Regions from separate parts of the Pseudomonas sp. NPDC077451 genome, predicted to be linked through region 3. Evidence: riboswitches for the same ligand, from Rfam matches in the RefSeq annotation. Region 3 holds a riboswitch; each other region holds the start of a gene.

Region 1 (7,419 bases), on a different contig from region 3:
TGCTTGTTCCAGCCAAGCACCGGTCGAGCCCATCGTCGCCGCGCCTTCACCACCACCCCAACAGTTTCCCGGCACAGCTGAGGAGGTTTTGTTCTCCGCTTTGGGTCTGGTCGGTACGCCGTATCGCTACGGCGGCAACACCCCGGATGGCGGCTTCGATTGCAGCGGTCTGATCAACTATGTCTACCGAGGCGCGGCCGGTGTCGCTTTGCCACGTACGACTCGCGAGATGAACGCCATGCGGGGCGCCACTATCAGGCGTAATGACTTGAAAGCGGGTGATCTGCTGTTCTTTGCCACCAGCGGCGGGCGCCATGTCAGCCACGCGGCCATCTATGTCGGCGAAGGACGTTTCGTCCATGCGCCCTCAACCGGCGGAACGGTACGTCTGGACAGTCTTTCCAACGGTTACTGGCAGAAGAACTACCTCAGCGCCAAGCGCGTGCTCGACAGTGAGCGTCTCGCACAAAATCCGTAACGCTGGCTGGAGCTGAACATGACAGGCGCGGCCACTTTTCTGCTTGGGGCTGCGACTGTGGAATCTTTCGATGGCACCTCTCCTGCGTTTGCCTGACCCACCTGAAGCGTGCGAGCTGTGCCTACGTCAGACGCCTTTGACCCGCCATCACCTGATTCCCAAGGCGTTACATGGCAAAAGCTACGTACGCAAACGCTTCGGGCGCGAAGAGCGAATCACCGCAACACTCTGGGTCTGCCGGCCCTGTCATAACCAGATTCATCGCCTGTTCAGCGAGAAGGAGCTGGCGCTCCGCTATAACAGCCGCGACGCATTATTAGCCGATCCAGGCCTGCGCACCTTTGTGGACTGGCTGTCGACCAAGCCGGCCGGGTTCGTGCCGCGCCATTAGTTTCGACAGTGTCTGGGTCAGTGCGTCGGAATAATTCGAAATACTCTCCGGTTTGACATTTGCCAGGTGTCGAGTTGTCGCACTTTGGCTATGATCGGCGCCCCAACTTCTCGGGTGCGCATCCTGCGCACAGACCGTTCCCCTTATGCTCTAGGTGCCCCATGCCTGAAATACTTCAGTATGTGCTGATCGGCCTTGCCGTGGCCGCTCTGCTCGGTGTCGTTCTTGAAGAAATCACCCACATCAACAAAGCCAAGGTCACGCTGTTCTTTGGAACCTTTGCTTGGATGTTGCTGTTCATTTTTTCCCCAGAAGGCGCCGAGCGCGATCTGGTTCTGGAAAGCCTCAACGAGAACATTGCCGAAATCGCCGGGCTGTGGATATTCCTCGTCGCCGCGATGACCTTCGTTGCCTATCTGAACAAGAAAGGGTTGATTGAAAACCTGATCTATCTGGTCCTGCCAAAACAAATCAGCGAACGGCAGCTGCTGTTCCTGACCGCGACGTTCTGCTTCGTGTTTTCCTCGTTGGCGGACAACATTACCGCCACGCTGGTATCGATCACGCTGATCATGTCGCTCAAGCTCAGCGCCGAAAAGACGATCAAATACGCGGCGCTGGTCGTGTTTGCGGTGAACTCGGGTGGCGTGGCGCTGATCACTGGTGACGTAACCACCTTGATGATCTTCCTTGCCGGGAAAGTACAGATTCTGCAACTGCTGCTGTTGGCGCTTCCGGCGTTCCTGGCGGTGATGCTGCTGGCGGCGATGCTCTCGCTGGGCATGAACGGTCAGGTGGTGGTGGAAAGCCATCGCACCGATGTCCGCCGGGTTGATATTGCCATCGCACTGATTTTCCTTGGCACCATTTTGTGCACCATCGCTGGTAACTTCTTCTTCCAGATACCGCCCGTGCTGACCTTCCTGACCGGCTTGTCGATTATGTTTCTGGTGGCGCGCTTCTTCAGCGATGACATTGAAACCGATCCGATTCTGGAATACGTGCGCCAAGTCGAATTCGAGACCCTGCTGTTCTTCCTCGGCATCCTGCTGTTGGTCGGCATGCTCAAGGAAATCAATGTGCTCGATGGGTTGGTGCAAATCTACGATCAGGTGCCTGCAGTGGTGGCCAACTACCTGATGGGCATCTTGTCTGCTGCGATCGACAACGTACCCCTGACCGCTGCACTGCTGAAGTCCGGGCTCGAGATGGGGATTGCCGAGTGGATGGTACTGACCTATGCAGTCGGCGTGGGCGGTTCGCTGCTGGTCATCGGGTCCGCGGCGGGCATTGTGGCCATGAGTAAGGTGCCGGGGCTGACCTTCGGTAGCTATCTCAAGTACAGCCTGTATCTGTTCATCGCATTCAATCTTGGCTTCGCTGGCGTCTATCTGACCGGCCTGGTAGTGGCGGGCTCGCTGGGCTGAGTCGCGCTTGGGCGCGGTCGCTCATAGCCGTTGGGTGAGCTGCCGCGCTTACCAGTGCAGGTTGAAGTGCGAGCCGAGCACGAATTGATCATCGAGCAGGTCCCAGCGTTCGACGCAGACCTTCTTGTCGGCGCCAGGGTGCAGCTTCATGCGATTGAACGAGTTCGGCGATGTACCACGGACTCGTGATGACAGGGTGGTTCCGGCCTGAACCATCCAGATCTCCCGTGACAACGCGGTGTACTGCTTGGACAACGGCAATACATAGGGCAGGTGAATGTGCCCGCCCATAACCAGGTCCAATCCTTCATCGGCCCAGCGGTGCAGCGCAGCATCGGCGTTGTGCTGCAGATTGCTCAGATCGCTCAGCACCATCGCGCCGAAAGGCTGGTGCGCCACGACAATACGCACTTTGTTCGGATCGCTCTGCTTGAGCCGCCGCGTCACGGCCTGCACTTGCTCGTCCGTCACCAGCCCATCCTTGTGCCGTCGCGGGTGGGTAGTGTTGAGACCCATCACCAACACCTCGTCATTCTCGAAGGTTGGCTCCAAATCCTCACCGAAGTGGCGACGGTAGTTGCGGTAAGGCATGAGGAAGCGAGCAAAGACGTTGTACAGCGGGATGTCATGGTTACCCGGAATCACCAGTGTTTCCGGGATGCCGTGACCATGCAAGCGCTGGACGAAGGCCTGGGCGTCGGCGAACTGTCCGGCCTTGGCGCGCTGCGTGATGTCGCCGGAAAAGATCAGCAGATCCGCGCCATGCTCGCGCACGTGGTCTTCCATGGCTTGCACGACGGCGGCCTCTTCGGTGCCGAAGTGGGTGTCGGAAATCTGCACGATGCTGGTCATGGGTGGGCGTCTTCTCGTCTGGTGTGCGTGACGGGTGGCATTGTTGCATTCGAAGCCATTCGGCGCCCGGCGTTCCGGTAAATCGCAGGCAGCGGTATCGAAACGTGTTGCGGCGTTGGCCCTGATCGCTTTCGGTTGCGCTGTGCAGGGCCTTGGACTAACCTCCGCGCTGCTTCAGGTGCCCCCTGGCTAAAAGCCAATGGGTGAAACAGGGAAGCCGGTTCATTCGATGAAGATTCCGGCGCTGCCCCCGCAACGGTAGGCGAGACAGGACACCGCTCACAGCCACTGTGCCACAGGCATGGGAAGGCCGCGGTTCCGGGATGCAAGGCATCCGCTCGCAAGCCCGGAGACCGGCCTGTCGCATTCCACGGCAGGGCGGCGGGCGCTGATCGGGGTGCGGCTGCTTGCACCTGCGCTCCTTTCGCATTCTCCGTCTGCCCTTATCGACTGATGTCGTGCGGCGGGCACGACGGAGACCTGGACTTGATCTGCAAGACCCTCAACACCTCAGCGGCGTGCCTGCTGCTTGGCTATGTTTCGCTTTCCCATGCTCAGCCGGTCCAACCGCTGAACCTCAACGACCAGGTGGTTACAGCCACGCGCACCGAGCAGGCGCTCAGCCGTATTGCTTCCACCAGCGTCATTACTCGCGAACAGATTGTACGCAGCCAGGCGCAGAGCGTTTCCGAGCTGCTGCGCGGCCTCGCGGGCGTCAATGTGGCCGCCAACGGCGGCCGTGGCAAGACTTCGGCCGTCTATGTACGTGGCACCAGCAGCCAGCATCTGCTGGTTTTGGTCGATGGGGTGAAAATCGGTTCGGCCACATCAGGCGGTGCATCGCTGGAGAACATTCCGGTCGAGCAAATCGAGCGTATTGAACTGGTCCGCGGCCCTCGTTCCAGCCTGTACGGTTCGGAAGCGGTAGGCGGCGTCATGCAGATCTTCACGCGGCGTGGAGAGGGCGAAGGGTTCAAGCCCTATTTTTCCGCTGGCGCGGGCAGCCGCTCCAGCTTCGACGGTACCGCTGGCATATCCGGTAGCCAGGGTGCCGGATGGTTCAATCTCGGCGTGGCGAGCGCGTCAACCGACGGTATCAATTCAAGGGCCTATCGGCCGTCAGCACCACGCTCCTACGAACCCGATGCGGACGGCTATCGCGAGCTGTCCGGTGCCTTGCGAGGTGGATATCGCTTCGACAATGGATTGGAGCTGGACGGCAGTTGGCTGCACGTCGACACCCACAGTGACTACGACTCTCGGTCTACCTCAGGTGCGACAGGTCGCTTCGCCTATAGCGACGGAAGCCAGCAAGTCATCGGTGGCCGGGCACGATTCAAGCCGCTCGAACCGTGGTTGGTGACGCTGCAGGCCGGTCACAGCGAAGACAACACTGACAACTTCCGCGACGGTCGTTTCTATTCTCGCTTTGACACCAAGCGTGATTCTTTCAATTGGCAGAACGACTTCAGTGTGGCCGACGACCAGTTGCTCACCCTGGGTTTTGATTACCAGCAAGACCGCATCGACGTCACGGACGACTATGCAGTGGACGCCCGCGATAACAAGGGCGCCTACCTGCAGTATCAGGGCCGCTTCGGCCGCCACGGCTTGTTGGCTGGCCTGCGTCGCGATGACAACGAGCAGTTCGGGAACCATGACACCGGCAATCTCGGCTGGAGCTATGACCTGCGCGACAACCTGATGCTGAGCGCGTCATACGGCACGGCTTTCAAGGCGCCCACTTTCAATGATCTCTATGCACCAGACACCGGCTTCACGGCTGGCAATCCTGACCTGCTGCCGGAAGAGTCGCAAAGCTATGAGCTGGGCCTGAAGGGTGAACAGCAATGGGGCGAGTGGAGCCTCAACGCGTTCGAAAACCAGATTGAGGATCTGATTGTCTGGACGGGAAGCAGTCCCATGCAGCCCCAGAACGTCGACGTGGCGCGTATTCGCGGGATCGAAGGCGTTGTCGGCACCGAGCTGCTGGGCTGGGATGTCGTCAGCTCGGTGACCTTCCTCGACCCGCAGGATCGCAGCAAGGCCAATCACGGGCATTTGCTGCCGCGTCGCGCCAAACGGACGCTGAATGTCGACCTGGACCGTGCCATTGGGCGCTTTGCTGTCGGCACGACGCTGTACGCCGCAAGCGAGCGTTTCGACAAATCCAGCAACACCGAAGCCGAGCGCTTGCCCGGCTATGCCCTGGTCGATCTGCGTGGCGAATACCGTCTCGATGATGCCTGGCGACTGCAGGCAAAACTGAGCAACCTGTTCGACCGCGATTACGAAACCGCCCAGACCTACGAACAGCCCGGCCGCGCGATCCATTTCACGGTTCGCTACCAGGCACTTTAATCGCGCTTCGGCGCTTCGCCCCAAGGAGAACACCGATGATCAAATTGTCCCCTGGAGCCCAACTGGCTGTCGGTATTGCGTTGGTCGCACTGATGGCCATGACCCGTGGCCAGCACTTCGCTTCGGTCAACCTGCCAAGCGCCTCTTGGGCGGTGTTCTTCCTCGCGGGCGTGCTGTTGTCGCCGCGCTGGGTGTTTCCGGCTTTGTTCGTCGAGGCGTCGCTGCTGGATTTCGCCGCCATCGAATGGCAGGGCGTGAGCAGCTACTGCATGTCACCGGCGTACTGGATGCTGGTGCCTGCCTACGGCTCGCTGTGGTTCGGCGGACGGATGTATGCGCGGTTGCACCGTGACCACCTGAGTAGCCTGGCATTGCTGGCGGGCGTCGTGGTGCTCAGTGCCTTCGTGTGCTACCTGTTTTCGGGCGGCGGTTTTCTGTTTTTCTCCGGCCGCTATCCAGACCCGAGCCTGGCGCAGCTGGCCGAGCGCATTGGCGTCTACTACCCGCGCTACCTGGGTAACTTGGCGTTGTATGTGGGGACCGCAGCGGTCCTGTTCGCCGGCCTGCGTGCTTGGAGCGCACAGCGTGAAGGCGCTCGCGCATGAATGAGTTCAGCGCACGCGATGATCGCCATAAGGCACGGATGCAACGCAAGAAGGCAGTCGTCGACGAGAAGATCGCCGAAGCGCAGGACGAGTACGGCCTGCTGCTGGTGCACACCGGTAACGGCAAGGGCAAGAGCAGCTCGGCGTTCGGCATGGTCGCCCGCGCACTCGGCCATGGCATCAAGGTGGGCGTGGTTCAGTTCATCAAGGGCGCGGCCAGTACCGGCGAAGAACGCTTTTTTCGTCGCTTTCCTGATGAGGTCCGCTACCACGTGATGGGGGAAGGCTTCACCTGGGAAACCCAGGACCGCCAGCGTGACATCGCCAAGGCAAAGGAGGCGTGGAACGTCGCCGCGCAGCTACTGGCTGATCCGGACATTGGTCTTGTCGTGCTGGATGAGCTGAACATCGCGCTTAAGTACGGCTATCTGGAACTCGACCCGATCCTCGCTGATATCGAGTCGCGACCGCTATTGCAGCATGTGGTGGTCACCGGCCGCGGCGCGCCGCCGGGTTTGATCGAGGCAGCCGACACCGTGACTGAAATGAGCCTGGTCAAACATGCCTTCAAAGCTGGCGTGAAGGCGCAGAAGGGAATCGAGTTCTGATGTTTGCAATCAAGGCATACGCAGTTGCTGAACGCTGGGGAGGGCAATGAATACGCCACATGACTGCCCGGCGCTGCTCATTGCCGCGCCAGCCTCCGGCCAGGGTAAAACGACCGTGACCGCTGGCCTGGCTCGCTTGCATACGCGCCAAGGCAAACGTGTGCGTGTCTTCAAGTGTGGTCCGGATTTCCTCGATCCCATGGTGCTGGCTCGTGCCAGTGGCCACCCGGTCTATCAACTCGATCTGTGGATGGTGGGGGAGGCGGAAAGCCGACGCCTGCTATGGGAAGCGGCGCGTGATGCTGACCTGATCCTCATCGAAGGCGTGATGGGACTGTTTGACGGCACGCCGTCGGCTGCCGATCTGGCGCGGCAGTTTGGCGTGCCGGTATTGGCGGTGGTCGATGGATCGTCCATGGCGCAAACCTTCGGCGCGCTGGCTCACGGTTTGGCCAGCTATCAGCCGGATCTACCGTTTGCCGGTGTGTTGGCCAATCGGGTCGGCAGCAGCCGCCATGGCGAGATCCTGCGCGACTGTTTGCCAAAGCAGATTGGTTGGTTCGGAGCCCTGCCACGCGGCGATTCGGTAGGCCTGCCCAGCCGCCACCTGGGGCTTGTACAGGCGCAGGAACTGGCAGATCTGGACGCCCGGCTCGACGCGGCTGCCGACGCTCTGGCGGCGAGCGCGGATTGCAGA
Region 2 (7,419 bases), on a different contig from region 3:
TCGCGATCAGGGCGCACGGCAAAGGCATCGAAGCCGCAACGGCGCATGTAGAATAGCTGATCACGCAACACGTCTCCGATGGCGCGGATTTCGCCTTTGTAACCGTAGCGATCTCGTAGCAGTCGCGCAGTCGAGTAATGACGGCCGTCGGTGAACGCGGGGAAGTTCAGTGCGATGACCTGAAAATTTTCCAGGTCATCGGCAATCTCCTCCACGGCCTCGTCGGAATCCAGCCAGACTCCGAGACCGCCGTCACGAACCTTGAGGGCATGAGCATGATCGAGCCATAGCTGGAAGGGTACGATCAGATCGTCGCAATTGGACAGGCCATCGAGGGTCACGTCCTTGGGCAGCAGGTGCCAGGTTTCGTCGATAACCTGGCCGTCCTTAATGATTCGCTGCATAAACGCGCTCCTTGAAGGGGTCGATACCGATTCGGCGGAAAGTATCGAGAAACTGTTCATCTTCCGTACGGCGCTCCACGTACACACCGATCACCTTTTCGATCACGTCGGGCATGACGTCCTGGGCAAAGGACGGACCGAGGATCTGACCCAGGCTCGCGTTACGACCGGAGCTGCCGCCGAGTGAAACCTGATAGAACTCGGCGCCTTTTTTGTCTACGCCAAGAATGCCGATGTGACCCACATGGTGGTGTCCGCATGCGTTCATGCAACCGGAGATGTTCAGGTCGATATCGCCGATGTCAAACAGGTAATCCATGTCATCGAAGCGGCGTTGAATGGCTTCGGCGATCGGGATCGATTTGGCATTCGCCAGGGAGCAGAAGTCGCCACCTGGGCAGCAGATGATGTCAGTCAGCAAGCCGATGTTCGGCGTGGCGACTCCGAGTTCGCGTAACTCGTGCCACAGCTCGAACAGACGTGATTGCTCGACATCGGCCAGGATCATGTTCTGCTCGTGGGAGTTGCGTACTTCGCCAAAGCTGTATCTATCCGCCAGATCGGCAATGGTCTCGAGCTGCTTGTCTGTAACGTCACCTGGCGCTACGCCAGTGCTTTTCAGCGACAACGTGACCGCTGCGTAACCGGGTTTCTTGTGAGCGACAACGTTGCGCTCACGCCAGCGAGCGAAGCCTGGGTGCTCGGCATCAAGCTGGGCGAGCACAGCGATCTGATCTTCAAGAGACTTGTACTCCGGGTCGACGAAGAATTTGCTGACCCGCTCGACTTCGGCTTCGGTCAAAGTATTCGCGCCGTCTTTCAAATACGACCACTCGGCCTCTACACGCTCGGCAAACACTTCAGGCGTTAGGGCCTTGACCAGAATCTTGATGCGCGCCTTGAACTTGTTATCACGACGACCATAGCGGTTATACACACGCAGAATCGCATCGAGATAGGTCAACAGGTGCTGCCATGGCAGGAACTCATTGATAAAGCTGCCCACGATCGGCGTACGGCCAAGACCGCCACCCACGGATACGCGGAAGCCCAGCTCGCCTGCCTCGTTGTTGACCGCTTCGAGCCCGATGTCATGGACCTCAATGGCTGCACGGTCACTTGCAGCGCCGTTTACCGCAATCTTGAACTTGCGTGGCAGGAATGCGAATTCTGGATGGAAAGTCGACCACTGACGAATGATCTCGCACCAGGGGCGGGGGTCGACTAGCTCGTCTTTGGCCACGCCGGCGAACTGGTCGGTGGTGGTATTGCGGATGCAGTTGCCGCTGGTCTGGATGGCGTGCATCTGCACGGTTGCCAGTTCGGCGAGAATGTCAGGGACATCCTCCAGCTCGGGCCAGTTGAGCTGCACGTTGGTACGGGTACTGATGTGGGCATAGCCCTTATCGTACCGACGGGTGATGTCGGCCAGCTTGCGGATCTGAGTAGACGACAACAGCCCATAAGGCACAGCAATGCGCAGCATCGGCGCATAGCGCTGGATGTACAGACCGTTCTGCAGGCGAAGAGGCAACAATTCTGCGTCAGTCAGTTCACCGGCGAGATAGCGGCGAATCTGGTCACGGAACTGACGCACGCGATCCTCGATGATGTGTTGGTCATACTGGTCGTATACGTACATAAATGTCCTGTTTTTTCAGGCTGTCTACAGCTTCTGCGCGCACGGCCGCGCACCCGTTGATGGGAGGCCGGCACGATACCAGCTAGCGTTTATGCGCAAAAGTGATGTTTGGGAATATGTTTAGAACGAAACGCTGCTTTTCAGACATTTCAATCGCCGGCCTTGAGCGCTCCGTTTGCATGGTCTTAACTGCAATCAATGCGATCCTCAACAACAAGGTACGCCCCTGTGTCAGAGCATTTGAAACGCCATGATAATGACAGCTGCGCAGATGCCGCCGCGATCTTCTTTCTGATCCTGCTCGCGGTGGCGACAGCAGTGTTCTGGGTTAGCCACCAATAGCCTGGCGGCCTCTACATAACCGGGTCAAACGCCGACTAGATAGAGCACCAGCTTGACGACCCCCAGAATCACCAGGACGAACGCTACGGTGAAGCCGACCCCGAGCAGAATGAAATGGCTGGGTTTACCGTGGCTGAAGTCCCGCACCCGATTCTTCCCGCTCTGCACGCCCAAAGCGCCGGCCAGCATACTTTGAAGCATCTGCCGTAGCGTGAGCGATTTGGGTTGCCTATCGTCGTCCATAAGTGTCTCCGTGAGGCTGACTGCCTTGAAGTCTAGTCAGCAATCCTGATTCTGGAGAGATCAATGTGATGTCCAGCGACGTCAACGGGTCGTCACGCTTGTTGTTGCTTGAGCTTGCCTAGGTCGGCGCCTAAGGTTCGCGCCTCGGCCGCCCAGCGGTTGAACAATTGAAGTGCGTGGTGCCCGGATCATGGTCCGGGTTAAATGGGAAATCAATGCAAGCTGATGCTGCCCCCGCAACGGTAGAGTCGATTCGACCGAACCCGATACCAGCCCGTACTTCCCAGGAACTGTCGCGGTGGGCGACGTCCTCAGTTTTGTCGCTGTGCCGGTTTGGCTAGGCGCCTTATCTGTTGCCCACTGCACCCGGATGAAATGGGCATGTCTTTCGCCTTTCGCTGCGTGGCACTAGCGCTTCTGTTACTGACGCAAGTGGCGCCGGTCAGTGCCAGTCAGATCAACGCGATCATTTCCCAATACAGCGCTGCCGAGTTCGCTTCAGCTGCCGCTTTGCTAAAGCAACGATTCCCTGAGCGTACCGTTAGCGCCCGGACTCCGGAGCAACTGGCAGAGCTGGACGACGCCGCGATCGTCCAATGGTTGCCAGTGGAAGGCGCTTGCTCGTGGTGGGCGTATTCGGGACGGAAGTCGACCATTTGCAACCGTTGATCGAGCGATACAGCACGGGCGAGCGCTTCATCATGCACAGCGACCAGGCGTTGGTGGCGATGAGCCGCACCAATGACCGCATGGTATTTGCAACCATCCGATCCGTACGCCGGAGGCGTTACCGACCGGGCGCAATTTCCATGCGCTCGACAGTAGCCTGATCCCGAGTCGCATCCGCTGGAGTATCGGTAGCGAGCTGGCCAACTGTGCGCGACAGCGGCCAATGGAGCAGGGCGGACGCGAGGCCGTCATTCTCTGGGCATCCGATACCGTCCGTGATGAACGCGCCATGATCGCCTTCGGACTGGCCCTGCTTGGCGTAGAGCCTGTGTGGAACAGCCGGGGCATCGTCGAAGGCATCAAGCGATACCTGCTTTAAACCGGGCGCGAGCGACGCGAGCTGATGTTCACCACCTCCGGTTTGTTTCGCGATCTCTATGCTGATCAGCTTGCAGTGCTCGAATGCGTACACGCGCTTGGAGTCGATGCCTTTCTCGAGAAGGGCGCCAACGTCCATGTCAAAAGCAACATGCTCGCAATCATGCTGGTGGCGATTCAGAAGGGCTTTTGGAAGGCCGGCGAGGCGACCCATCACGCGCTGGCCGAGCAGTTCGCAGCCCTGGTTGCTGAGCACGGCTTGCCGGGAAGTGGGCATACCCGGCCGGTTCGAGTGGCTGTTGCCGAAGCTATCTGACCCATTGCGCGACGCACTGCAGGCTCGGCTCGATTCGGCACTGCGCGCGGTGCCGCAAACGAACGCACCGAGCAGTATCAGCGAGATTCAGCCGGAGGCGACGGACACGCCACCAGCCGCGCCAGATCAAGCTGAAACCCAAGGTGATCAAAGCGCCAGCCGATACCTTTAGCTGGCTGCGCTGATCGTTCTGCTGCTATTGGGGCTTGGCATCTGGCGTGGTCGTGGGCCTCGGCCGAGGGGAGTTGCGTAGCGTGTTCGACAATCAATTGTTCAGTTGGCTGCTGCGGAGATCGTTGCAGACTCTTCATCTGCAGGCCTGCTATCGGTCATCCTTTGAACCAATCCCACAGCCCCAGCGAATAGTTCGGCAGCAGATTGATTCCGAGTGCCGACTTGACCAGATAGAGCGCGACCAGGCCGATCAGTACCGAGAAGAACAGAAACGCCGTGATCGCTCCGGCTTTGGCCGCTAGCGACAGGCTCCGTTGGGCTCGGCTCAGGCTGCGCTTGTTTCGCCCGCCAACCAACACGAAATAGTACTGGTTGCTCCACAGGCTAAAAGTACTGCGCAGATCAAGCTTGTGCCTGGCCCACGAGCGGGTGGCGAAGGCATTGCGTAAAGCATCCAGTTGCTGCGGTGTGAACGTCTCGCGCAGCTCTTCAGGAAGCCGTTGCTTGAGTCCGACCACGAACGGGTCCTGGTCGAGCGTGACGGTTTCCTGGGTGCTGGCGTAGCATTCAGATGCTTCATCGGGTTTTGATTCTGGAGCGAGCATAGCGTCAGGTTGCCGTCGGGAAGCGAGAGGGACGATGGCTTATGCAACTACCCGGCCGAAACGCTCTGTTGCGCTGTTATTTGCTGCAACTGCTCGACCAGCTGGTCGAAATCGGGGCGGTGGCTGGGGTTTTCCTGCATGCATTGACCCTGCAGGGTGGCGAGGGTCGTCAAGCGCTCGTCCTGACCGTATGCATCGCAGCGGTCCAGTAATTCCTCGAGCAAACAGCCGAACGCACGCGCTTCAATACGCCTTAGCGCCTGACCCGCAGTGGTTTCCGGATCGAAGAACGAGGCGGCGCCGAAATCGCTGAGCAGCGCTTGGCCGCGCGAATCGACCAGCAGGTTATGTGCGTAGAGGTCGCCATGCAGGATGCCGCGCGTGTGGAGGTGGCTGGTTGCAGAAGCTGCACCTGTCGCGATCCGCAGCAGCTGTTCGGCGGAGAACCGCTGCCCGGGTGCGTAGCAGTCACGGGTGCAACTGGCTAATGATGGCGGATCGGCGAGCACCCGGTAAGAAGGATCGATGAGCTCCATCAGCAAGCCCGGTAGCGCATCGGTGTGCTCGGCCAGTGGTCCGGCAATGCCGATCAGGTTGGGATGTTCGCCCGCGGCAATACAGGCCGCCATCTCGCTGTGAGGCAGCCCATCGCTGGTCAGGCTGCCTTTGAACAGTTTGGCTGCCATGGCACGGCTCGGCTGGCCGGGCGCTTGCCAGTCAGCACGATGAACGACGCCCGATGCGCCCTGGCCAAGCACGTCGCCGAACGTGATCTGCCTGCGGTCGACCGGTGGCAGCGGATGCTGCGCCAAGGTCTGCGATTCCAATGCATCGCTGAACGGGTTGCCGGCGAACGCCAGCCAACTGAGACGCGGCATAGACAACAGCCACTGCGGCAATGCTGGCAAGTGATTGGCGGCGATGCGCAGCAATTCCAACTGGCGGCAGCGAGCAAGCGATTCGGGCAATGCGGCTAGCTGGTTGCCGGCGAGCATCAGCTTCTGCAGGCGGTCGCAGCGTCCAATCTCGTCAGGCACCGCTTCGAGCTGGTTGTCGGTCAGGATCAGCCAGCGCAGCCTGGGCGGCAGCGCTTCAGCGGGCACGTGGCGGATGCGATTGGCTTTGAACCCAACCATCTCCAGACTGGCGCAGTGGCCGATCGAGGCGGGCAGCTCGGTAAACGGGTTGTCCGAGCAGAATAGGATGCGCAGCTTATGCAGGCGCGACAAATCGTCAGGCAAACTGCTGAGCTGGTTCCCTGATAGGTTGAGAATTTCCAGGCTATCAGCCAGGTCGAATATGGCTCGAGGGAAAGTCTCGAGCTGTTCTGACAGGTCCAGGCGGGTCGTTCCGGCGAGATCGCCGCGTTCAAGTTGTGCCAAGGTGTGCATGCGTGTTCTCGCGTCCGGTCGGAGCCGGGAATTGGGTCAATGCGCTAGGACACTGCACGCGGTAACCCGTTCAATTCGCGTCTAGCACGGGCGATTCAGCCGGACGCTGGCGTGCACGGATCACACGCTCCGCACGGGCGCGCAGTTGTCCGCAGCCGCCATCGATGTCCTGTCCCGCCGAGTTGCGCACCTTCGTCAGCACCCCGTTTTCATGCAGATAGCGCATGATCTGATGGATCCGATCAGCATCTGGTCGCTGAAACTCGTCGTCATCGAGGCTGTTGTAGGGGATGACGTTCATGATCGCGAACTTGCCGCGCAGCAAGCGGATGATCCCGTCCATCTCGTCCTGGCTGTCATTGATGCCTTTGAGCAGCGTCCACTGATATTGAATCGGATAGTCGACGAGGCGGGCATAGGCTTCGCCCAGCTCGACAAGCTCGGCGGGATCGAACTGAGGCGCCCGCGGCAGCAACTCGCGGCGCAATACGGCGTCCGTGCTGTGTAGAGACAGGGCCAGAGCGGGTTTCACTTTCTGCAGTGGCAAGCGCTCGAATACGCGCCGGTCGCCAACCGTGGAGAACACCAGGTTCTTGTGCCCGATGCCTCCATCGGTGCCCAGCAAGTCGATGGCGTCGAGCACGTTGTCCAGGTTGTGAGCAGGCTCGCCCATGCCCATGAAAACGACTTTCTTGACCGGGCGGAAACGTCGTGCGAGGGCGACCTGGGCGACGATCTCGGCGCTGCCCAATTGGCGCAACAAGCCACTCTTGCCGGTCATGCAAAAGACGCAGCCCACGGCGCACCCGACCTGACTCGATACGCAGAGACCCGCTCTGGGCAGCAGCACGCTCTCGACCATCTGACCGTCAGCCAGCGCCACCAGCAACCGTGCGGAACCATCCGAGCCCGGATGCTCAGAACTCAGGCGGGCCAGCCCTTCGATTGACTGGCTGACCTCATGCAAGCCGTTGCGTACGGACAACGGGAGGAAGTCTTCCGTCCGTTGGTGGCGCGTGCCGGTATCCAGCGGTGTGCCATTCAGCCAGGCACGGGTCACCCGGCCAATGTGGATGGGCTTGGCGCCGATCGAGGCGAGCTGCTGGTGAATGTCTTGGATACGCATAGGCCGCGCATTCTAGCCAAACGTCATTGACCGGTCTGTAGCTCTCTGCGCGATGCTGGTGCCAGACCTCGTGCTCCACACCTCATGCTCCGCAGAGCGGTTAGTCTCTGAACCAATGGCTCCCAAGCG
Region 3 (7,419 bases):
CCAGGGCGCAGGCCGCTCGCCAAGGCAATACCGCGCATTCCAACCTTTGCCGAGCGTTTCTCAGGCCCTGCCCGGTGATCAAGGCGCCTCGCCTGGTTACTGATTCGGCATCAGCAACTCGGGCACCTCACGCCCGCCGACGAACAGCTCGTCGACCAGGCGCGTCACCTCCGCCTCGTTGCGCACGCGGTACCACTTGCCCGCCGGATAGACGCTCAGCGTCGGGCCCTGATCGCAGGGAAACTGACACTGGGTGCGGGTGATGTGCACGCCGCCCTCGCACTCGAGCTTGCCCGCAGCCTTGAGCTTTTCCCGCAGCCCTTTCCAGAGCGGCAACGCACCGCGACGGGTGCAGCGTGGACCATTGCACAGCAGCACACGATGCTCATGCAGCGGGATCTTCGACCAGGCGTGCACGGCTGGAAGCGGTGCAACTTCAGTGCACGGCAGGTGCAGCTCCGTTCGCTCGATCAGGGCGCAGGCCGCTTCGACGGGCAGCGCCTCCGCAGTACCGATCGCGCTGGCTACGAAGATGCGATCAGCACCCTCGAATTGCATGAGTTCGCTGCGCAGCCAGTCGAGATGGGCACTGCTGCTCTGCGGCTCAAGGTCGATCACCAGAAGCGGTCGAGCGCTTTCACGGACCGCCTGCCAAAGCGGGCCGTAGCCCGAACCCGTATCGATCACATCCCGCAGTGCTTGCTCGCCGCGCAGCGTGGCCAGACGCGCCCTGAATACCTCGGCGAAAGAACCTGCGGACAGATCGGGGCCGGCGAACAGGACCCGTGCGTAGGGTGAAACAGCGGTAGTCATTGGCTCTCTCCTTAGCGGCGCGCAGTCTAGCAGCGACGGCCGAAGGTGAGCGATCAGGCGGTAGCACCACCGGTGATGACGCCAAGAGCCATGAGCGCTGTTTGTAGATCATCCCGGCGCATGAATTCCCGGGTTACCGCCGGGAGCATCGGCCGGCGCAGCAGCAACACCGGCAGGCCTCGCTCGCGAGCCACCTGCAGTTTCGGTTCGGTGGAATCGCCGCCGCTGTTTTTGCTGATCAACACATCGCAGTCCAACCGCTCGAACAGCTGACGCTCGGCTTCAAGGCTGAAGGGGCCGCGGTCGCCGATGATCTCGGCGCGATCAGCGGCCGGCTGAGCATCCAGGCAACGCACCGTCCAGTGCTGGTGTTCTGGGGTCTCGTGTAGGTGCGCCAGCGGCTCGCGCCCGAGCGTGAAGAAGGGCCGGCGGAAGTCGCTCATGGCCGCGATCAGCTCATCCCAGTCATCCACTTCGCGCCAATCATCTCCGCTACCGGCCTGCCAGACAGGTCGTCGCAAGGCCCAGCATGGAATTCCTGCCTGTTCCGCCGCGATTGCTGCGTTAGTGCTGATCTGCGCCGCGTAGGGGTGCGTAACATCGACCAGCAATTCGATACGTTCCGCCGCGATGAAGGCTGCCAGCCCTTGCGCACCGCCAAAGCCGCCGACGCGGACCTGGCATTTGAGGTCGTCGGGCACGCGGCCCAGGCCGGCGAGACTGTAGACATGCGGTGGACCGAGGCTCCGCGCAAGGCGCAAAGCATCGCCCGTACCGCCGAGCAGCAGGATGCGAATCATCGCGGCTTCTCGACCTGCAGCAGCATGATCGGCAACGCCCCACGCCAGGTGTCGAAACCGCCTAGCGGCTGCGCATGCGCCACGGATATCCGGGTCAACTCGCCGCCAATGCGTTCACGCCAGCTCATCAGCAGCGCCTCGCTCTGCAGGGTCACCGCATTGGCGAGCAACCGCCCACCGGGCTTCAGGCTGGCCCAGCAATGCTCCATCACACCCGCAACCGTGACGCCGCCGCCGATGAAGATCGCATCCGGCTCGGGGAGGTCTGCCAATGCCTCCGGTGCGTGACCGGCCACCAATTTCAATGCGGTAACCCCAAGCGCGTCGCGGTTATGTTCGATATGGGCCTGACGCCCCGCATCGGCCTCTACCGCGATGGCGCGGCAACTGGGATGAGCACGCATCCATTCGATGCCGATAGAGCCGCAGCCGGCGCCGACATCCCACAGCAGTTCGCCGGGCATGGGTGCGAGGCGGGCCAGGGTCAGCGCCCGCACGTCCCGTTTGGTCAGCTGGCCGTCGTGTCGGTAGAGGTGATCGGCAAGACCGGGTGTGAGCGGCAGGCACTGGGCATCCGCGTCGGGCATGCATTCGACGGCCAGCAGATTCAGATCGGCGATGGCATCGAAGGACCATTCCGTGGCGAGTGAGTCCAGGCGGCGTTCCTTTGCTCCGCCCAGATGCTCAAGCGCGGTCAAACGGCTTGCGCCGAAACCGCGGCTCGCCAGCAACTGCGCCACCTGCGCGGGGCTCGTTCCGTCATTGCACAGGATCAACAGGCGGGCACCGGGAAACATCCGGGCGTTCAGCGCCGCGAGCGGCCTCGCGACCAGGGAAACGACCTCCGTCTCCTGTAATGGCCAGCCAAGGCGCGCCGCCGCCAGAGATACGGACGACGGCGCTGAAAACACGCGCATCTCAGCGGCATCCAGTTGTCGCGCCAAGGTGGCGCCGATGCCATAGAACATCGGATCGCCGCTTGCCAATACGCACAGCGGGGTGCCCCGGCGTGACAGGACCGGGTCAAGACTGAACGGGCTCGGCCAGCGTTCTCCCCGGCCCTGCAGATTGTCGGACAACAGCGCCAGCTGCCGATCACCGCCGATGATGCGTGTTGCCTCATCGAGCGCCTGTCGAGCCGCTTCGCCGAGCCCGGCCCAGCCGTCTTCGCCGATACCCACCACCGTCAACCAGGGCGTCATCCCGCCTCTCCATCACTATGCCAAGCCTTCGTCAGGCGACAGGCTTGGCTGTCGCGTCGTCGGGCAAAGCGGGCATAATAGCGCCTTCGTCGGTGCCCGCCGCGACTACGCCAAGGGCCTAAGAGGGAATACGGAGCGATCTCATGATCGTGACCGAGCTGCCCCCGCAACTGTAAACAGCGAATCCTCCGCACGCATGCCACTGGGAAACCGGGAAGGCCGCGGATGATGATGACCTGTCAGCCAGGAGACCTGCCGACGACGCTGGTCGCGAGTGCCAACATCGGGCGGGGTGTACCGATGCCAACGGAGTTCACCGAACTCTGCCGGTCTGGTCGCCGCGTCTTTAGTTTCAGGTGACACCGTGCGCGACCATGCCTCCCATGACTGAACTGCCCGTTCCACGCCCCAGCGCGTGCCCTGGCCTGCTGCGCATCGTGCAGGCGCTGGATGGTGGCATCTGCCGAATCAAGCTACCCGGCGGCGTTCTTGCCGCGAATCAGGCGCGCGTGATCGCCGAAGCAGCTCAGCACCATGCCAGTGGCGTGCTCGAGCTGACCAACCGCAGCAACCTGCAGATTCGCGGCGTACGGGCCGAATCGGAGCAAGACCTAATCCGCGCACTGCTGGACGCGAGTCTTGGCCCGTCGGTGGCCGATGCCGACGACGTACGCAATCTCATGCTGAGCCCCGCTGCAGGCCTGGATCGCCAGCAGCACATGGACACCCGGCCACTGGCCGAAGACTTGCTGGCCCTGCTACAGGACAACCGAGCGCTGCACGCCTTGTCCGCCAAGTTCGCCATTCAGCTCGATGGCGGCGAAAGCCTGTGCATGCTGGAGCACGCCCATGACCTCTGGCTGCGCGCCCTTCCCGGCACCCCGCAGCAGCTGGTGTTCGGGCTGGCGGGCTATCCGACCGGCAAGCCTATCGGCATGGTCGCTGCGACCGACGCCGTGCAGCTGGTCGAGGCGATGCTGCTGACCTTTCTCGAGTGCGCTGGCCCGGAGCAGAGCCGCATGCGCCAGCTGCTCGAATGCATCCCGGCCGAGGAGCTATTGCGTCGGGTACAGGCACGCCTGCCCACTGCTCTTTCGCCCGTGCCGGCCAATTGGCAGCGGCAAACCCCGGCGGCAGACGCGCCTTTTGGCATCGTCGCGCAACGCCAGCGAGGGCTGGCGATTGTTGCGGCCAGCGCGCCGCTGGGGCGGATCGATGCCGGACAGCTTCACGCCGTGACCGAGCTGGCCCAGCGGCACGGGGACGGCAGCCTGCGACTCACGCCATGGCAGAGCCTGCTGATTCCAAACGTGCAGATCCACGAGGCGGACAACGTGCTCGCAGCCCTCAGGCAAGTCGGGTTGCTTACCTATAGAGCCGCCCCCCTGGCCAACCTGATTGCCTGCACCGGTTCTGCCGGCTGCGCGCGCGGGCTGGCCGACACCAAGCACGACGCTCTGGAGTTGGCGGCCTGCCTGCAACAGCACGGCGCGCACCCGCACGTACACCTCAGCGGTTGCTCGCGCTCCTGCGCGGCTGCGCATGTCGCGCCTTACACGCTGCTTGCAGTCGGCGACGGCCGCTATCAGCTCTACGAGCGCGCCGCGAATGTGGCCGGTTTCGGCCAACCACTGGCACCCCCCATGAACATCGACCAAGCGGGCGCCTGGCTCGCCCAGCACCACGCAACGGGACGCACCCATGCTTGATTACATCCGCGACGGTCAGGAAATCTACCGGCGCTCCTTCGCCACCATTCGTGCAGAAGCCGATCTCAGCGCGATTCCGCCTGACATGGAAAAGCTCGCCGTGCGGGTGATCCACGCCTGCGGAATGGTCGACATCGTCAGCGATCTCGCCTTCTCTCCAGGCGCCGGGGCGGCCGGCCGTGCCGCGCTGCAGGCCGGCGCGCCGATCCTCTGCGATGCGCGCATGGTGGCCGAAGGCATCACCCGGCCGCGCTTGCCGAAGAACAACCGGGTCGTCTGCACCCTGCATGATGACGGCGTGCCGGACCTCGCCAAGACGCTGGGCAATACCCGATCCGCGGCTGCGCTGGAGCATTGGCGCGAGCATCTGGAAGGCAGCGTGGTGGTGATCGGCAACGCGCCGACCGCGCTCTTCTACCTGCTGGAAATGCTCGATGCCGGCGCCCCAAAGCCTGCGCTGATCATCGGCATGCCGGTCGGGTTCATCGGCGCGGCGGAATCCAAGGACGCGCTGGCGGCGGACAGCCGCGGCGTGCCCTATGTGGTCGTGCGCGGCCGGCGCGGCGGCAGTGCGATGGCGGTTGCTGCGGTCAACGCCCTCGCGACGGAGGTGGAGTGATGGAAGGCAAAGGACGGCTGATCGGGCTGGGTGTAGGCCCGGGCGATCCCGAACTGATCACGCTGAAAGCCCTGCGCCTGCTGCAGAGCGCGGCTGTGGTCGGGTATTTCGTGGCCAAGGCAAAAGCCAGCAAGGGCCAGGGCGGCAACGCCTTCGGGATCATCGAGCAGCACCTGACCGACGGCCAGCAGCGCATGCCGCTGGTCTACCCGGTCACCACCGAAAAGCTCGCCCCGCCGTTCTCCTACGAGGATGTGATCAGCGATTTCTACGACACCTGCGCGGTGCAGATTGCCGCTGAACTCGACGCCGGGCGCGACGTGGCGGTGATCTGCGAAGGCGACCCGTTCTTCTACGGCTCCTACATGTACCTGCACGACCGCCTGGCAGCGGACTATCCGGTCGAGGTCGTGCCCGGAGTTTGCTCAATGCTGGGCTGCACTTCGGTGCTCGGCACGCCACTGGTCTACCGCAATCAGAGCCTGTCCGTGCTGTCCGGCGTGCTGCCGGAGGCGGAGCTCAAGCAACGCCTGCGCGATGCCGAAGCAGCGGTGATCATGAAGCTCGGGCGCAACTTCGAAAAAGTCCGCCGTGTGCTGCAGGAGCTCGGGCTGGAAAAGCGCGCGCACTATGTCGAACGGGCCACCATGGCCAATCAGAAGATCGTCCCGTTGGATGAGGTGGAACCGATGTCGTCCCCCTATTTTTCGATGATCCTCGTCCCCGGCGAGAAGTGGCGCGGCTAAGCCCTCCTCATTCACCCGTCTCCCCTGATTTACGGATGCACTATGCCCGGCCCCGCCACCCCAGCACCCGCCATCGTCGTACTCGGCGCCTCCGCCCTCGAAACAGGCAGGCGGATACAGCGCCTTTACCCTGAGGCGCAGGTCCACGGGCTCCGAGGCCGAACGACCGAGGTCGATGCCACGTACGAAAACTTCGGCGAGCATCTGCGCGATCTGTATCGAGCCAACACGCCGATCATCGCGCTGTGCGCGGCAGGCATCGTCATTCGCAGCCTCGCGCCAGTACTCGGCGACAAGGGCAACGAGCCTCCGGTACTGGTGGTTGGTGAAGATGGCAGCGCCGTGGTGCCCTTGCTCGGCGGCCTGGCAGGCGTAAACCGGATGGCACGGGAGATCGCCACTGTGCTGGAGGTCAGCCCGGCCATCACCACCAGCGGCGAGCTGCGCTTCGGCGCCTGCTTGCTCTCCCCGCCCCCCGGTTATGTGCTGGCGGATCTGGACCAAGGCAAACGCTTTGTCAGTGATCTGCTGGCGGGCGCGCCGGTGCGCGTCGAAGGCCCGGCGCCCTGGCTGGATGAACTCAGCCTGCCGCTCGACCCGCACGCGCAACACCGGGTGACCGTCAGCCCGCTCAGGCAGGAAGACGCGTCTACCCTCTGCATCCACCCCAAGCAGGTTGCGATCCATGTCGAACACGGGGGCCCGGCGCTGGATGCCGAGGTGCACCGACTGATCGATGAGTCCGGCGTTTCTCTGCACAGCCTCGCCTGCCTCATCGCTCCGCTCGACCTCATGACCGACGCCGATGTGCAGTACACCGCCAACCAGCTGGGCCTGCCGATCCGCTTCAGCGATGACATCAAGCAGCTGCCGCCGCAGCACAGCCGCAGCCAGCGCGCACAACTGTTACTGGCAGATGAGCCCATCGACATAGAGAAGATCGGTCAGCCACGCGGCTCGCTGACGGTGATCGGCCTCGGGCCCGGCGCACCCGAGTTCATGGTGCCTGCGGCGCGGCAGGCACTGGACGAGGCGCAGGACCTGCTCGGTTACGAAACCTATATAAAGATGGCCGGCCCGCTAAGGCCAGGCCAGGTCAGCCACAGCAGCGACAACCGCGAGGAGCTGCAGCGTGCAGCCCACGCCTTCGAGCTCGCTGCCAGCGGCCGGCGGGTGGTGGTGATTTCCTCCGGTGACCCCGGCGTGTTTGCCATGGCGGCCGCGGTACTGGAAGCGCTCCACGCTTCAAGCGACCCACGTTGGCACGCAGTGAATCTGCAAGTGCTACCAGGGGTTTCGGCGGCGCTTGCCACCGCCGCCAAAGCCGGCGCGCCGCTTGGCCACGATTTCTGCATGCTCTCGCTATCGGACAATCTCAAGCCCTGGGCCATGATTGAAAAGCGCCTGGAGCATGCGGCAGCGGCCGATCTGGTCATGGCCTTCTACAACCCCATTTCCAAGGCGCGACCCTGGCAGCTCGGCCGGGCCCTGGAGATCATCCGTCGACAGCGCGCTCCGGAAACCTTGGTG
Region 4 (7,419 bases), on a different contig from region 3:
GAGCATCGCTCAGGGGCAGGGCGGTCACTACTGGATTGCCGGTTCAATCAATGGTCAACCCGTGCAGTTTCTCGTCGACACCGGCGCCACGTCGGTAGCGATCAATGAGATTCAGGCGCGGCGCCTGGGAATCGATTACCGGGTTGATGGCCGGCAGATCGTCGTCGGCACAGCAAGCGGTACGGCCAAGGCCTGGCGGGTCAACCTCAACAGTGTGAAGGTCGGCGCGATCGACGTGCTCGGGGTCGAGGCCGTCGTGGTGGAAGGGGGCTCACCTACGGATGCCCTGCTTGGCATGAGCTTTCTCAGTCGAGTCAGCTGGCGTGAGGATCAGGGCGTACTAAAGCTCGAATCCAAAATCTAGACCTGGCCATCGCTACGCAATCTTGGCGGTATCGCTTCGTTGGCTGCCGATCTTCCGATACAGCTTGCTGCAGCACTGCTGTTACAATATCCGCTTTTCCGCTTTCTGGAGTCTCTCCGGTGTCAGTCGTGTTCGTCGCCGCTTCCAAACTGCCGACGCCGTTCGGTGTGTTCACCATGCATGGTTTTCTCGATCAGGACACTGGCAAGGAACATGTCGTACTGACTCTGGGCGATGTCGCGGACGGCAAGCCTGTTCTGGGCCGCCTGCATTCCGAGTGCCTCACCGGTGATGCCCTGTTCAGCCTACGCTGCGATTGTGGATTTCAGCTCGAAGCTGCGCTGCGCGCGATCTCCGAAGAGGGCCGTGGGGCGCTGCTGTATCTACGCCAGGAAGGTCGTGGCATTGGTCTGTTGAATAAGATTCGCGCCTATGAGCTTCAGGATGCTGGCGCTGACACGGTAGAAGCCAATGAGCGCCTCGGCTTTGCGCCGGACATGCGTGACTACGCGATCTGCCTCCCCATGCTCGAACACCTGGGCATCGCCGAAATCAAGCTGATGACCAACAACCCGCGCAAGGTGAAGGCCCTACAAGGCTTCGGCATCCGCGTCGCCCAGCGCATGCCTTTGGAAATCGCACACAACCCGCACAACGAAAAATACCTCGCCACCAAGGCCGGAAAACTTGGCCACATGCTCGGCGAGATCCATCAGGGCGAAGCCGAGCAGTCGTGAATCGCGCTGCCGCCCGCCGCCAGCTGTCGCTCGATGGCTGGTTCTATCTGCTACTCATCGTTGTGCCTGTGCTCGTCGTCCGCCACTTCCCACAGATGTCAGGCCGCTTCGGTGAGCATTTGGCGTTGCCACTGTTCATTGGCGGTCTTGTCCTGTTGTTTCTTAATCTGCCCCGTTTCAGCGCCTACAAGCACGCCTTGATCGCCACTGAAAAGGATCTCGGCACGGATGCTGAGGTATCGGCCTGGTCGAGGCTGCGCAGCGTCCGGCTGCGGGCTTTGCGTACCGCCGCGTTGCCGGCGTGGCTGGGGGCGATAGGCGCGCCACTCGGACTTGAACCGGTTGCCCAGTTGCTGCTGGTGTGTGGCAGTTTGGCGCTGCTGATGCTCTACCGCCTGCCACGTCAACTGCAATGACCAGAGTGCTGGCTCTGTTGCTGGCACTGTCAGCATCGCCCTGGCTGGGTGCCACCGAGCGAGTCGTCAGCCTAGCCCCTTCGCTCAGCGAAATCATGCTGGAACTGAACGCCAAGGAACTGCTCGTCGGCGTGCTTGACGGCGGTGAGCGACCTGCATCGCTGGCGGCGATACCTTCAGTGGGCCGAATGGGTCAGCTGGAAATGGAAAGCCTGCTGGCCCTTCAGCCAACGCTGGTATTGCTCTGGCCGGACAGCATCAGCCGTGCGCAGCGCGACCAGCTCACGCAGTTCGGCATCCCGGTGCTCGTCGTACAGCCTGTATCCTTGGAACAACTGGCCGAGCAGTTTGCACGGGTTGGTCAGCGCATCGGCCGAGGCGAGCAGGGGCGCGAACTTCAACGTCAGTTTTCTTTAGGCCTGGAGCAGCTTCGGCGTCGATACCACCGAGAGCAGCCGTTATCGGTGTTTTATCAGGTTTGGAATCGGCCCCTGTACACGCTCGGTGGACGCCAGATCGTCAGTGAGGCCATCGAGGTATGCGGTGGTCGTAACGTATTCGCCGATCTGCAACTGCCGGCGCCCCAGGTCAGCGTCGAGTCCGTGCTATCACGTCACCCGGACGTCATCCTGGCAGGCAGCGGTGCTCAGCTATCCGAATGGAATGCCTGGCCGCAGTTGGAAGCGGTGCGTAAGGGACAGCTGTGGGAAGTGCCCGACAAGGGGCTCGAGCGACCGAGCTTCCAGATGCTCGGGGCAATCCGGAAGCTCTGCGAAGTTATGGCGCTGGCAGCGGACTGACCGGTATCAGAAACGATAACCCACGCTTAGCTGTACAACCTCCTCTGGAGCTGGATACAAGGCCCTGTTGCCTGCTTGCCAGCTGCTGTAAGTGGCATAGCTGTCGTAGCGCTTGCCGGTCAGGTTATTGATGCGCAGCTTGGCGTTGAGGCCCTGGTATTCATACCGGACGGCGGCATTGAACAGCGTATAGCCGCCCTCTTTCGGCATTACCTGTCCATCATCGCTGGCCAGGTAGCGCGGGCCTGTATAAATGGCCTCCACGTAGCCGTGCAGGTTCGTCATGATCTGGTAGTCAAGATGCAGGGCAGCGCTGTGGCGCGATACCCAGGGAACCTCGTTGCCCTTGTTGGCGCCGGCCCTCAGTTCTGAGTCGGTGAAGCTGTACTGACCACCGACGCGGAGTCGATCGGACAACTCGCGCTCAGCCTCTAGCAGCAGTCCTTCGCGGCGAGTCCGGTCCAGGTTCACATTCGCGCCCCAGCCGCCCAATGCATAAGGCGCGTAGAGCAGCTCGTCCTCCAGGTTGATCCGGTAGAGGCTGGCCTGATACAGCTGGATGTCGTCCTGCCATGTGGCACCAGCTTCCCATGACTCGCCCGTCTGCGGTTTGAGGAATTCGATTCCAGGCTCGACGAGCGCGTTTTCGTTGACGTTGGCCCAGCGCAGAACCTCTTCGCGCTTGACGAATACTTGAGTCTGCTCAGTCACCTGCCAGCCCAGCGCAATGCTTGAGCTGTCTTCGTTGTCACTGCGCTTGCGGCCGTTGTGTTGGTCGACGGCTTCACTGATGCGATAACCAAGGCTGAGCGTGACGCGATCGGTCAGTGGCTGGCTGAGTTGTGTATACCAGTCCCGCTGCGTTTGTTCAGCGAGACTGCTGAGCGAAGGATAGAGCCTATACGCCGCCTGGTAATCAGCTCTCAGGTGGTCAAACCCCAACAACCATTCACTGCGGCCGGCCGCGCTGTCCCAGTTGGCGGTGATGCGGGGGCTGATGGTTTCCACCCTGGTGCCTTCGGTGAACGGGCTGCCGGAAATCAGTCCATTCCCGTCGCTGTCTCTGATGGTGTAATCCAGGTTGCCTGTCCAGTGGCGGCCAAACGCCTGTTCGCCAGCAACGCGATGCACGTCGGTTTTGCTGTTGTTCCACTCGTTCGAGGTGCTGGCCTTGCGATCAGCACGGCGCTGCACGATGGTGAGGCTGCGCGGGTATAGAAGCTCGTCGTCTACATTCTGATACTCGTACAGCAACCAGCCGTTGGCATGTTCATACCGGAGACGGCCGAACACATCGCGGTAGCTGGCGTTGTTGTGGTCACGATAGTTGTCAGCGTTCCTTGTCTCGCCGCTAGCAAAGGCTGAAAAACCGCCTCCGAGCTCTTGCGACACATGTCCCCGGTAGGCCTCCAGATCGTGACTGCCCTGGGTCGTTTCGACATAGGCTTCGTTGCCAGTCGGGCGACGAGTGATGATATTGATCACCCCTCCTACCGCTTGGTCGCCATATAGGACGGTTCCAGCACCGCGCAAGATCTCGATTCGCTCGATGTTAGCGAGCGGCACGCTGTTCAGATCCGGACCGCTCAAGCTGGGATTGTTCAGCCTTCTGCCATCGACCATAACCAGCACGTTGTTGACTGCGTTATCACCGAAACCACGCAGGCTGATGGAGGCATGATTGCCGTCGCCCAGCGTGTCGCGGATCTGAATACCAGCTTTCCCGTTCAGCACCTCTATCAGGCTACTGGCTGCACTCCGCTCGATTTCATCCCTATCTATCACGCGGGTGCTGGCAGGGGCGGGCCGTTCCAGAGCGGTCGCTCGGGTGATGACCATTGGTGGAGCCTGATAAGGTTCCAGGGCGGCAGCAGCGCCCGGTATCAGGGCCAGCGCAAGCATGGTACGAGACGGCTTCAAGTCGAACATCCTCAAAAGTTCAGCGCTTTTGAGAAGGGCAGGAACAAGCGCAAGGGCACGCAGCCGCGCTTGACGGTGCTGCCCTCCGCAACACCAGTCGAATCCGCCAGGCCGGTCTCCGGGCTTTCGACGCGCACCGCGCTCGCCTTCCCGTGCTGGGCACAGTGGCGGTTGAGCGGGCGGTGATCCTTGGATCACGGTCGATTACCGTTGCGGGGGCAGCGCCGGCCTTGCTCTTCGAGCGCACCGGCTTCCCGTTTAATGCGGACCTGGCGGTCGTGCACACCTGGGCGGATAGGAAATCGCGCGAACCTTACGGCCTGGGCTGGGGAAAGACAAGCGAATGAGCGACGCGCCTCAGTGCAAGGCCGCGGTAAACAGAGCTGATCGGTTGGGGGCTTAGGACGCTCTCGGCCCGGGAGGGATTGATCCGCCCGGCCCAGCTTCGGCAGCGTCGTGTGGATGATGTTTCATCCATCCCCGGACCCAGCGAAGATCGAGGTATGGAAATTCGACTCCCATATACCCAGACCGCCTCGCTGTTGCCCATGGCGGCGCTGGATCCTACGGCTGAGTGTGCAGCCTTGCCAGTCGCGCTTTGACTGCCGCCTCGATACCGGCGGCGTCCAGTCCGCACTCCCTGATCATCTCGCTGGGTTTGGCATGTTCGACGTAGTAGTCAGGCAGGCCCAGTTGAAGGAGCGGTGTGCTCAGGTTTTGCGCGGCGAGGAACTCTCCGACCGCACTGCCGGCACCGCCCATGATGCTGTTCTCCTCGATGGTCACCAACAGCGCGTGGCTGTCGGCTATCTGGCGCACCAATGCCTCATCCAGGGGTTTGACGAAACGCATGTCTACGACTGTTGCGTTCAGGGTTTCGGCAACCTGCATGGCGTCCGGTAGTTGCACGCCAAACACCAGCAGCGCGACCTGCGTACCCTCGCGACGCACCACGCCCTTGCCGATTTCAAGCGGTTCGAGGCCCGGTTCGATCATTGCGTTCGGGCCGGTGCCGCGTGGATAACGCACCGCGGCGGGACCTTGGAAGTGGTAGCCAGTGGTGAGCATCCGGCGCATCTCGTTCTCGTCGCTCGGTGTCATTACCAGCATGCCGGGGATGCAGCGCAAATAGGCCAGGTCGAAACTGCCCGCATGGGTCGGGCCGTCTTCGCCGACCAGCCCGGCGCGGTCGATCGCGAAGAGCACATCGAGGTTCTGCACCGCGACGTCATGGATCAGTTGATCGTAGGCGCGTTGCAGGAAGGTCGAATAGATCGCCACGACCGGCTTGGCACCTTCGCAGGCCATGCCTGCAGCCAGCGTAACCGCATGCTGCTCGGCAATCGCGACGTCGAAATAGCGGTCCGGATAACGCTCGCTGAAATCGATCAGATCCGAGCCTTCCTTCATCGCCGGGGTGATACCCATCAGGCGTGGGTCTACCGCAGCCATATCGCACAGCCATTGGCCGAACACGTTGGAATACTTCGGGCCGCTGGGTTTCTTCGGCTTGACCGGGCCGCCGATGGGGTCAAGCTTGCTGATCGCGTGCCAGGTGATCGGGTCGACTTCCGCCGGAGCGAAGCCTTTGCCCTTTTTGGTGACCACATGCAGAAACTGTGGGCCGGAGAGGTCGCGCATGTTGCGCAGGGTGCCGATCAGCGTCGGCAGATCATGGCCGTCGATCGGGCCGATGTAGTTCCAGCCGAGTTCTTCGAACAGCGTGCCTGGGACCAGCATGCCCTTGGCGTACTCCTCGGTGCGGCGGGCGATTTCCCAGGCACCGGGCAGGCGCGAGAGGACCTTTTTGCTGCCTTCGCGCATGCTCGAATAGGTGCGGCTGGAAAGGATCTTGGCCAGGTAGTTGGACAGTCCGCCGACATTGCGCGAGATCGACATGTCATTGTCGTTGAGCACTACGAGCATGTCCGCACCGACTTCCGGCGCATGGTTCAGTGCTTCGAAGGCCATGCCTGCCGTGAGCGCGCCGTCGCCGATGACCGCGATGGACTTGCGCTTCTTGCCCTGCATGCGGGCGGCGATGGCCATGCCCAGTGCGGCGCTGATCGAGGTGCTGGAGTGGCCGACGCCAAAGGTGTCGTACTCGCTCTCGCTACGGCGTGGGAAGGCGGCGAGGCCGTCCTTCTGGCGCAGGCTGTCCATGCGCTCGCGGCGCCCGGTGAGAATTTTGTGCGGATAGGCCTGATGACCGACATCCCAGACCAGGCGGTCTTTCGGAGTGTCATAGACGTAATGCAGGGCGATGGTCAGCTCGATCACGCCAAGGCCAGCACCGAAGTGCCCGCCGGTCCGGCCTACGCTGTAGAGGAGGTCCTGACGCAGTTCGTTGGCGAGTTCTTCGAGTTCCGCTTCGCCTAGCCGGCGCAGCTGCTCGGGCGTGGCCGCGCGATCTAGAACGGGCGTCGCAGGGCGGACCCGAGGAATCTCATGAAACGTCTTGGGCATCGGGCGAATCATTTTGGCTGAAAAAAGAGCCGCAGTTTACCCGATGGTTACAACGATAAGAACGTCTCAAGCATCAACGGTCGCCGTTATGCCGAACAGACGCAGCGCCGAGCAGTGGCGGTTCGCCGGTCAACTGCGGCGTTCCACGATGAAGCAGGCCAACTGGCGCAGCGGCTCGGCGCTGGGCCCGAACGGGGCGACGGCCTCGAGCGCCAGGTCACGCAGCTCCAGCGCATAGGTCTTGGCGCTGTCCATGCCGAGCAGCGACGGGTAGGTGGGCTTGTCACGTGCGATATCGGCACCCTGGTGTTTGCCCAGCGTAGCGGTGTCGCTTTCCACATCGAGGATGTCGTCTTGTACCTGGAACGCCAGGCCCACCGCTTGAGCGTACTGCTGCAATGCCGCCAGTTTCTGCTCATCGGCACGGCCACTGGCGAGGGCGCCGAGACGTACGCTGACTTCGATCAGCGCGCCGGTCTTGTGCCGGTGCATCAACTCCAGAGCGTTGCGGTCGAGCTTCAGTCCCACCGATCCCAGATCGATTGCCTGGCCGCCGACCATGCCGGCCGGGCCCGCGGCACGTGCGAGGCTGGCTAGCATGTCCAGGCGCAGGGATGGGTCGGTTGGGTTGAGCGGGTCGCGCGCAAGAGCTTCAAACGCGAAGCTCTGCAGGCCATCGCCGGCGAGAATCGCGCAGGCTTCGTCGAAGGCCTTGT

The links. A riboswitch is a leader RNA that binds a small molecule or an ion and turns the genes downstream of it on or off. The one in region 3 is predicted to bind cobalamin.
Region 1: it holds a riboswitch for cobalamin, as region 3 does, so the genes downstream of both, btuB (TonB-dependent vitamin B12 receptor) here and cobG (precorrin-3B synthase) in region 3, are expected to answer to the same signal.
Region 2: it holds a riboswitch for cobalamin, as region 3 does, so the genes downstream of both, ACIGHL_RS06990 (hypothetical protein) here and cobG (precorrin-3B synthase) in region 3, are expected to answer to the same signal.
Region 4: it holds a riboswitch for cobalamin, as region 3 does, so the genes downstream of both, ACIGHL_RS11290 (TonB-dependent receptor) here and cobG (precorrin-3B synthase) in region 3, are expected to answer to the same signal.

Annotation. Positions count from the first base shown of each region.
Region 1 covers NZ_JBITVX010000001.1:448,636-456,054, forward strand. Annotated here, with positions in the region: gene ACIGHL_RS02100 (C40 family peptidase) at 1-478, shown strand, start outside; gene ACIGHL_RS02105 (hypothetical protein) at 549-869, shown strand; gene nhaD (sodium:proton antiporter NhaD) at 1,031-2,296, shown strand; gene ACIGHL_RS02115 (metallophosphoesterase family protein) at 2,345-3,148, opposite strand; cobalamin riboswitch at 3,308-3,524, shown strand; gene btuB (TonB-dependent vitamin B12 receptor) at 3,602-5,509, shown strand; gene ACIGHL_RS02125 (hypothetical protein) at 5,545-6,114, shown strand; gene cobO (cob(I)yrinic acid a,c-diamide adenosyltransferase) at 6,111-6,722, shown strand; gene ACIGHL_RS02135 (cobyrinic acid a,c-diamide synthase CobB) at 6,769-7,419, shown strand, end outside.
Region 2 covers NZ_JBITVX010000003.1:85,018-92,436, forward strand. Annotated here, with positions in the region: gene ACIGHL_RS06975 (DUF934 domain-containing protein) at 1-404, opposite strand, end outside; gene ACIGHL_RS06980 (nitrite/sulfite reductase) at 388-2,046, opposite strand; gene ACIGHL_RS06985 (DUF2970 domain-containing protein) at 2,413-2,631, opposite strand; cobalamin riboswitch at 2,791-2,923, shown strand; gene ACIGHL_RS06990 (hypothetical protein) at 3,013-3,300, shown strand; gene ACIGHL_RS06995 (cobaltochelatase subunit CobN) at 3,401-3,679, shown strand; gene ACIGHL_RS07000 (3-phosphoshikimate 1-carboxyvinyltransferase) at 4,324-4,773, opposite strand; gene ACIGHL_RS07005 (leucine-rich repeat-containing protein kinase family protein) at 4,821-6,164, opposite strand; gene ACIGHL_RS07010 (RNA methyltransferase) at 6,235-7,290, opposite strand; gene ACIGHL_RS07015 (MFS transporter) at 7,391-7,419, opposite strand, start outside.
Region 3 covers NZ_JBITVX010000006.1:280,204-287,622, reverse strand. Annotated here, with positions in the region: gene ACIGHL_RS12660 ((2Fe-2S) ferredoxin domain-containing protein) at 97-813, opposite strand; gene ACIGHL_RS12655 (cobalt-precorrin-6A reductase) at 867-1,613, opposite strand; gene cbiE (precorrin-6y C5,15-methyltransferase (decarboxylating) subunit CbiE) at 1,610-2,815, opposite strand; cobalamin riboswitch at 2,889-3,089, shown strand; gene cobG (precorrin-3B synthase) at 3,190-4,524, shown strand; gene ACIGHL_RS12640 (precorrin-8X methylmutase) at 4,517-5,143, shown strand; gene ACIGHL_RS12635 (precorrin-2 C(20)-methyltransferase) at 5,143-5,889, shown strand; gene cobJ (precorrin-3B C(17)-methyltransferase) at 5,932-7,419, shown strand, end outside.
Region 4 covers NZ_JBITVX010000005.1:301,845-309,263, reverse strand. Annotated here, with positions in the region: gene ACIGHL_RS11310 (retropepsin-like aspartic protease family protein) at 1-364, shown strand, start outside; gene ribA (GTP cyclohydrolase II) at 484-1,101, shown strand; gene ACIGHL_RS11300 (hypothetical protein) at 1,098-1,517, shown strand; gene ACIGHL_RS11295 (cobalamin-binding protein) at 1,514-2,317, shown strand; gene ACIGHL_RS11290 (TonB-dependent receptor) at 2,324-4,246, opposite strand; gene ACIGHL_RS11285 (hypothetical protein) at 4,249-4,374, opposite strand; cobalamin riboswitch at 4,330-4,542, opposite strand; gene dxs (1-deoxy-D-xylulose-5-phosphate synthase) at 4,802-6,703, opposite strand; gene ACIGHL_RS11275 (polyprenyl synthetase family protein) at 6,833-7,419, opposite strand, start outside.